2 regions of the Geobacillus sp. FJAT-46040 genome follow, and region 1 is predicted to be linked to the other one. Evidence: riboswitches for the same ligand, from Rfam matches in the RefSeq annotation. Region 1 holds a riboswitch; the other holds the start of a gene.
The links. Region 1 has a riboswitch for thiamine pyrophosphate ahead of thiC (phosphomethylpyrimidine synthase ThiC). Riboswitches for the same ligand answer to the same signal wherever they lie in the genome.

Region 1 (4,422 bases):
GAAGCATAGCGGTTAAAGAAAACGATCTCCCAGCCTCGATTGGGAGGTCGTTTTTTATGGAAACGTACAAAGGAATTTCATATTATATGAAGAAAGAATTGTAATACATTTCCGTTTTGCACTCCGCAAAGTGCTACTTGCTTAGAAAAAGCGGAGACATTACTATATAAGTTGAAACTTTGTTTTACATCCAGTAGAACGCCCGTTGCATTCTATCAAAATGACTTGTTATGAAGGAAAACAGAATCGAACAATCGGAAAATCTTTATTGCAACTTATATAGAAAAAAGGAGGAGAATGGATTGTCGTTAAGCGCTTATATCATTCGCACAATGTTCGTTGTCATTCCTGGCACAGCGGCGATCGGCATGGCCACATGCCTGGTCAACGGCATTCGCGGGGCGGCATTTTGGTGGACGCTTGTTGCTACGGTGCTGTTTGGCGCGATGCTCGGCTTCGTTTCGGCAACGCTCAACTATCGACGGTTTGTTGCCCCGATTGCCGTTATTAACGAACATTTAGGCAAGATGACAGGCGGAGATTTGACGGTGCGCATACCGCTTGATCGCGTGCAGCAGCTGCGGCCGATTGCGGCGTCGTTAAACGATATGGCAGATGCTTGGCAAAGTGTGATGGGGCAAATCCAACATCATGCCGAAGAAGTAGCGCAATATTCTCAGCAGCTTGCCGCTGTCGCCGAACAGACGACGAAAGCGACAGAGCAAATTGCGACAACGATGGAAACGCTTGCGGCAAGTGCGGAGGAACAGGCCGATGCTGTCCGCACCACCGCTGCGTCCGTGCATGATATTTCCCAAACATTGAGCGACGTCGCTTGCCATACGAAAGATGTGGCGCACCGCGCCGAGAAAACGTCGGCGAAAGCAGAGGACGGCAAGCAGTCAATCGGACAAATGTCCGAGCAAATGCAGTTCATTTACGATCATGTGCAAACGCTCGGCCAGGTGGTGAAAGGGCTTGGGGAGCGCTCCAACGAGATTGGACAGATTACGGAAGCGATCACCGGCATTGCGTCGCAGACGAATTTGTTGGCGCTCAATGCGGCGATCGAAGCGGCGCGCGCCGGCGAGCAAGGGAAAGGGTTTGCGGTTGTCGCGGACGAAGTGAGGAAGCTCGCAGAACAATCAGCGCGCTCAGCGCAACAAATTTCCGAGCTGATCGGTTACATTCAAGAAGAAACGAAGCGGGCAGTTGCGTCTGCCGAACAGGTGATCGCCGAAGTGGCGAAAGGATTGAACGTTGCGGCGGCATGCGGCCAATCATTTGCCCATATCCGTGAGGAGGTCGGCCAAGTGAGCAAACAAATTGGACAAGTATCGTCCGCCATCGAGCAAATGACGGAGCATGCTCGTCAAGTGAACGACGCACTCCAACAGATGACCAATATTGTCGAACAGTCAGCGTCTGGTGCGGCCAACGTATCGGCAGCGACCCAGGAACAAATGGCTTCCGTCGAGGAAATCGCCTCTTCGTCGACATCGCTCGGTCAGATGGCGGACGAGATGCGGGCAATGCTGAAGAAATTTTCTGTGTGAGTGAGGAAAAGGACGCTTTCTTCGAGAAAGAGGGGCTTTCAAACGACGTGTGGGAGTCAACGTTTGGAATAAAATGGTTTGCATCTTTGCCAATTGCCTGATAAAATAAAAAAAGTCAGTCATCATTGTGATACGCTTATCTGCTAGGGGAGTCCGAGAGCCGGGCTGAGAAAAGAACGCGATGAAGTTCTTTGACCCTTTGAACCTGATCTGGGTCATGCCAGCGTAGGGAAGCAGGCAGCGGGAACAGATGGACGTGTCTTGTTCATTTGGCCTTTTGCCTTCGATCAGGTTCCGGTGTCGGAACCTGTTTTTATTTTGAATCGGCCGCCATCGCCTATTCTCGTGTTTGCCCCGCTTCAGACGGTGTGGCTTCAGATCTGATTTTTCATCATTTTATGTTGAAAGGGGAAGCCACGCATGGAAAACATCCGCTCGTTTATGTCGTTTCCGGAAAGCCGCAAAGTGTACATCGAAGGGTCGCGCCCGGATGTGCGCGTGCCGATGAGAGAAATTGCTTTGTCGCCAACGAAAACGCCGCAAGGAATGGTGGAAAACAAACCGGTGCGTGTCTACGATACGACGGGCCCGTATACGGATCCCGATTTTGAACCGGACGTGGAGAAAGGCTTGCCTCCTCTTCGTCGCCGCTGGATTGTCGAGCGCGGCGATGTGGAGGAAATGGAGCGGTCTTCTGTTGCGATCCAACGTTCGCTTCCGTTTGTGCGCCGTCCATTGAGGGCAAAGCCCGGAAAAACAGTGACACAAATGCATTACGCCAAACGGGGGATCATTACGCCAGAAATGGAGTTTGTCGCGATTCGTGAACAAATCGATCCAGAAATTGTCCGCCAAGAAGTCGCCGCTGGTCGGGCCATTATTCCGGCCAATATTAACCATCCAGAGAGCGAACCGATGATCATCGGCCGTCGTTTCCATGTGAAAATTAATGCCAATATCGGCAACTCGGCTGTTTCTTCATCGATTGAAGACGAAGTGGAAAAATTGCTTTGGGCGGTGCGTTGGGGCGCCGATACGGTCATGGATTTGTCGACCGGCAAACACATTCATGAAACACGCGAGTACATCATCCGCAATTCGCCGGTCCCCGTGGGAACGGTGCCGATTTATCAGGCGCTCGAAAAGGTAGGAGGGGTGCCGGAGAAGCTGACATGGGACGTGTACCGCGAGACGCTCATCGAGCAGGCTGAACAAGGAGTCGACTACATGACGATCCACGCCGGTGTGCGGCTTCATTACATTCCGCTCACCGCCAACCGGACGACCGGAATTGTCTCGCGCGGCGGCTCGATCATCGCCCAATGGTGTTTGGCCCATCATGAAGAAAACTTTTTGTATACGCATTTTGAAGAAATCTGCGAGATTTTGAAACAATACGATGTCGCGATCTCCCTTGGCGACGGCTTGCGCCCCGGCTCCATCGCCGATGCGAACGATGAGGCGCAGTTTGCGGAACTGGAAACGCTTGGCGAGCTGACGAAAATCGCCTGGAAGCATGATGTGCAGGTGATGATCGAAGGGCCGGGCCACATTCCGATGCATAAAATTCGCGAAAATGTCGAGCGGGAACAGGACATTTGCCATGGAGCGCCGTTTTATACGTTAGGGCCGCTTGTCACCGACATCGCGCCCGGGTATGACCATATTACGTCAGCGATTGGCGCCGCCATCATTGGCGCTTATGGAACGGCGATGCTTTGTTACGTAACGCCCAAAGAACATTTAGGGTTGCCGAATAAAGAGGACGTACGCGCCGGGGTCGTGGCCTATAAAATCGCCGCCCATGCGGCTGATCTGGCAAAAGGGCATCCAGCCGCTCAGCAGCGTGACGACGCGCTCTCGAAAGCGCGCTTTGAATTTCGTTGGAACGATCAGTTCAACTTGTCGCTTGACCCGGAACGGGCTCGTGAGTACCATGATGAAACATTGCCGGCCGAGGCGGCGAAAACAGCTCATTTTTGTTCGATGTGCGGGCCGAAGTTTTGTTCGATGAACATTTCGCACGAGCTGCAGCGGCAAATCAAAGAGGAAGGGATGAAAGAAAAAGCGCAACAATTTATTCGGCAAGGCTCGTCGCTGTATCAATGACAAGAAGCGGGCTGCGATGCTCGGCATGGTGGAGAGAATATGGAAGTTCGATCAACGGAAAAAGCATGAGCTGGAAGGCGCTCAGTGCTGATCGAAGCAGCGGAGGGGGGCGAACGTTCATTGCCCCTCTTGTTTGTTCTGCAAATTGGTGCGGTTCCTTATTATTTTAAAAATATATAATTTTTAAAAAATATATTTACAAATCGTTTCGGATTGATTATGATAATGGCATAAGGTGCAAATTTCTAGTCATAGAATGATCATGCGGGGAAAACTGCGCAGTCTATCGCGGCGCCTTCGCCGGCGCTTCGCTTCCATAGACAGCGGCCAGTTGCGTCATCGAACCGTGGATGATGCCGGCCGCTTTTTTTTATGGCGAAAGGGCCGGGTTTCAGAAGGTGGATCGCGTTTTTCTAGCAGCTTAGTGAAAAAATAACCCCTTCTCCTGCATCGACCGCTTTTCGAGAAAAAAGATTTTGATGATGTCTTGATGTGAGAAAGCCATTGGTATGATAGGCTGCTTCTTGAACGTGAGACGGGCATGAGGGGGATGGGCGTGCGCATAAACTGAAACGAAGGGCTATGAGGAGGGATGGGATTGAACACATTTTCCGATATTGTGCAGACGATGCCGCCATATTTGTTCTCCCGATTTCAGAAGAAAAAAGAAGAATTGCTAAAGATCGGGGTCGATGTCATTGATTTAGGGATCGGCGCCCCCGATTTGCCGCCCCCTTCCTTTGTCATCGAAGCGTTG
Region 2 (4,422 bases), 250 kb from region 1:
GCCGGCGTGCACCGTTGCTTCAGGAACATAGATTTTCGCCTCCCGGCCGCGGAACCCGCGAAAACGGGCGAGGCGAAGAAGCTCCTCGCCTTGATGGCGATTTCGCCGCCTTGCCGTCCGGTCATAGTCATCCCAGACGCCTGGATACCAAATCCCTTCAGCGGCAATGACGTCTTTATAGTCGGAAAACACCGCCTTCGCCTCGCCGTCGGCGATGATGCGCCCATCGCGGCTGAACAAGACAATGCGATCCACAAAGTCGAGCACATGGTCAATTTTATGCTCGACGATGATGACCGTTTTGCCGCGGCCCACCTGCTTCACCGTTTGCCATACCGCCTTCGTCCCTTCTTCATCAAGCAGCGCCGTCGGCTCATCCAAAAACAAGACATCCGGCTCAAGCGCCAGCACCGAAGCAAGAGCCAATCGCTGCTTCATTCCACCGGAAAGCGTATGAATATCCGTATGCGGAGCGATCTCCAAACCGACTTGGTTCAGCAGGGCACGGATGCGGACGGGCATCTCGTGGCGCGGCACGCTTCGATTTTCGAGGGCAAAAGCGATTTCCTCGTCCGCATACGGCATGCAAAATTGCGCATCAGGATCTTGGAAAACATAGCCCCACCGTTCCGGCCGCTTAAGGCGCTCCGCTTTCATCGGCACATCGATCGAGCGGGGAATGATGCCAGCCATCACTTGCAATAATGTCGACTTGCCGCATCCGGACGGACCAAGGAGGAGCACTTTCTCCCCCTCGGCAATCGAAAGCGACAAGTCGCGAAACAGCAGCCCGTCGCTCCCGGGAAATTTCAGGCGCAGCCGATCAATCGCAATTGCTTGTTTCATCGCCATTCGCCGCCTTACCGGTTCAATGCATCGTAATCGTCTTTCGAGGCCGGCCGCCACATTTGCGTCACCCCGGTTTTCTCAAGCGCCTTGGCCAACGAGACAGCGAACACGCCGGCAATGAGGATGGCGCCGATAAAACGCGCCAGCAAAAAGAGCGCCATATTCCATGGGGCGAGCGCCTCAATATAGCCTTTGTAAAAGTCCATGATGAGCGAGCCAATCGTCGCGCCGACCGCGCTTAGCGATACGACGAGCACGTCAAACCGCCGATAGCGGAACGCCGCAAACACGAGCTCGGCAAACAGCCCTTGAATGAATCCATAAATGAGCACTTCAAGCCCCCATTGCGATCCCATGATCAGCTCGCCGGACGAAGCCGCAATCTCCGCGAGCAACGCCACCCCTGGCTTGCGAATAAGCAAATAAGCGAGCGAGGAGGCGATAAACCACATGCCGTAAATGAATTGATCGAGATGAAACCCTACTGCTCCCACCGCGCTATATAGCGGTCCCCATAATTTGTAAATAACGCCAAACACAATCGCAATGACGATCGTCGTTAAAATATCCACCAATTTTAACCCTTCTGTCTTCACTTCCATCCTGTTCTCCTCCTTGTCTCACGTCAACGGCTCGCCGCCAATTCAGCCGACGGCCACTGCTCAAGCCGATACGCCATCTCCCAAAACTCGTACTCATATTCGCTGCTGATGAGGAAATGCCGCTTCATCCGATGGCGATCCTCTTCGGTGACCTCGTCAGCGATGTCGTCAAGCCGCGCGATTTGCTCTTCCACAAGCGAGCGGAACCAGTCCGAACTGTAGGTGCCGATCCATTTTTCATAAATCGGATCGTTCGGGCGGCACGTTTTCAAGCGCTCGCCAATTTCGTAATACAGCCAGTAGCACGGCAAAATGGCGGCGATAACATCACCGAGATGCCCTTCGTACGCCGCGCGGTACATGTGCGACGTATAGGCGTACGCCGTCGGCGCCGGAATGAACGCCGCCCTTTCCTCTTCTGTAATGCCCAAGAGCTCGGCGAACGTTTCATGCAGAGACAGCTCGGCTTCGCACGTGCTTTGTGCATGGTGCGCCAACCGGGCTGTCGTCGCCAAATCCGGCGATTTCGCCGCCCCGATCGCCTGAACGCGGGCAAAATGGCGCAAATAATAGGCATCTTGCATCACGTAATAGCGAAACTTCTCGCGCGCAAGCGTCCCTTGGCCAAGCTCCTGAACAAACGGATGGCGGAAACTCGCCTGCCAGATCGGATCGGCCGCTTGGCGCAATTGTTTGGCAAATGACATTCGTTTTCCCCCTTTTTGGCAAAATAAAAACGCCGCTTCCTTTGCCGATTGGCGTAAAGAAAGCGGCGTGGGCATGCGACGTTGGCAAGGCAAAGCCTAGCCTTGCTGTGCTGCTCCTCCACTTCCCTACGCTGGCATTACCCAGATCAGGTGCTAAGGGTCTCAAAGGCACACTTTGATCTCAGCCTTTCTAAAGGCTCCCCTAGTGGATGATGGTGCAATTTTCAGTTTTCTTTACACTTAATCATACCATGGCACGAACGATTGTCAATCTTTTTTTCTCCGACGTTGCGCTATGCGTTGCAATCCGCTATGATGGAAACGCAGCAATTGACGACGGAATGGGAGTGGAAACGATGGCGAAGGTCATCCTGAAAAGAGAACGGAAAAAACGGCTTGAGCAAGGGCATCCATGGATTTTTCAAAGTGAAGTTGACCGCATCGAAGGCGATGCTGCGCCGGGCGACTTCGTTGACGTTTACAATCATCAAGGGTATTGGCTGGCGAAAGGATATATCAACCCCGCTTCGCAAATCATCGTCCGCGTCTTGACGCAAAACCCAAACGATGAACTCGATGAGCGCTTTTTCATCGACCGCATCCGTCAGGCGTGGGCGTACCGTGAACGGATGATTCCCGGCGTTCGCTCCTGCCGCGCCGTCTATGGCGAAGCCGACTTTTTGCCCGGATTGATCGTCGACAAATATGAAGATGTGCTTGTTGTGCAAATTTTGGCGCTCGGCATGGAAAGGCGGAAAGACTGGATTTTGCGCGGCTTGCTTGACGTGTTTGCCCCAAGGGCCATTTATTTGCGCAACGATGTGTCCGTTCGGGAGCTTGAGGGTCTCAAACAAGAAAAAGGCTTTTGGTACGGGGAAGCGGAAACGGAAATCGAAATCGAGGAAAACGGCGTGAAATACATCGTCGATATTGAAAACGGACAAAAAACCGGCTTTTTCTTCGACCAACGGCAAAACCGCGCCGCTCTTCGTCCGCTCATCGGTCCGGAGACAACCGTGCTCGACTGCTTCACCCATACCGGCTCGTTTATGCTAAACGCTTGTCTGTATGGGGCAAAACATGCTACTGCCGTCGATATTTCCGAACATGCCATCGAAACGGCGAAACGGAACGCCGCGTTAAACGGATTCACGAACGTTGAATTTGTCGTCGCCAACGCCTTCGACTATTTGCGCGAATCAGTGCGCGCCGGCAAACAGTGGGATGTCGTCATCATCGACCCGCCGGCATTCGCGAAATCGGCCCATGCCGTCCCGAAGGCGCTGCGCGGCTATAAAGACATTAACTTAAACGGATTGAAGCTTGTCAAAGACGGCGGCTTTTTCGTCACATCAAGCTGCTCGTACCACGTCCGCCCGCACCTATTTCAAGAGATGATCGCTGATGCGGCATTTGACGCGAAAAAAGTGCTGCGCCAAGTATATTGGAACGGCGCCGGCTACGACCACCCGAAACTCCTTGCCGCGGAAGAAGGCGACTACTTAAAATTCGCCATTTACGAAGTGCATTCCCGGCGGTGACGAGCCGCCCTCAAAGGCCGTTTCGATGCGCCGCTGGGCAGAAAAAACGCCTAGGGGTTATCCCTAAGCGTTTTTTCGTTCCCGGGGGCGAAGCGATTGTTCTTTATGCAAGACCGACAGATAGACAAGCATCGAAAGGAACACCGAACCGCTAGCAGCTAAATAAATGCTCGGATAGCCGAACCAATGGCTGATTTGGCCAAACACTATCGCCCCGACGCCGACCCCTAAATCAAAAAACGAGAAAAATGTCGCGTTCGCCATTCCCTTGCGGTGGGCAGGCGCCCGCTCGACGGACCACGCCTGCAGCCCCGGTTGCACCATGCCAAAGCCGAAACCGTACAGCACCGCCGCCAAAAGCAACGCCCATTCTCCCGGCAGCCAAGCGAGAAGAAGCATCGCCAGCAAAATAAGCCCCGCACCAGGGAGAAAGACGGCCCGATGCCCTTTTCGGTCATACAACTGGCCAGCGAACGTTCGCGTCACCATCAAGGCAAGCGCGTAAAGCAAAAAGTACAGTTGCAGGCCGCCGATCTGTTTTTGCGCCGTATATAGAGGCAAGAATGAGGCGATGCCGCCGAACGTCACCGTCAAGAAAAACAACAGCAACGACGGGGTCAAAGCGCTTTTTTCATACAAATCCCATCTGTTCGCCCCTTTGCCATGCACGGCTTCCGCTTTTTTATACGTGATTGCGGCGGCAAACAGCACCGAAGCGACTCC

Region 2: linked by a shared signal. The riboswitch ahead of tenA (thiaminase II) and the one ahead of thiC (phosphomethylpyrimidine synthase ThiC) in region 1 are both predicted to bind thiamine pyrophosphate.

The regions. Positions count from the first base shown of each region.
Region 1 is NZ_NISS01000001.1:2,550,181-2,554,602, reverse strand. Features, by position in the region: gene CD000_RS13675 (efflux RND transporter permease subunit) at 1-16, shown strand, start outside; gene CD000_RS13670 (methyl-accepting chemotaxis protein) at 303-1,556, shown strand; TPP riboswitch at 1,692-1,805, shown strand; gene thiC (phosphomethylpyrimidine synthase ThiC) at 1,977-3,665, shown strand; gene CD000_RS13660 (aminotransferase class I/II-fold pyridoxal phosphate-dependent enzyme) at 4,264-4,422, shown strand, end outside.
Region 2 is NZ_NISS01000001.1:2,301,770-2,306,191, forward strand. Features, by position in the region: gene CD000_RS12170 (ABC transporter ATP-binding protein) at 1-846, opposite strand, end outside; gene CD000_RS12175 (ECF transporter S component) at 861-1,451, opposite strand; gene tenA (thiaminase II) at 1,475-2,158, opposite strand; TPP riboswitch at 2,265-2,372, opposite strand; gene CD000_RS12185 (class I SAM-dependent rRNA methyltransferase) at 2,515-3,699, shown strand; gene CD000_RS12190 (MFS transporter) at 3,763-4,422, opposite strand, start outside.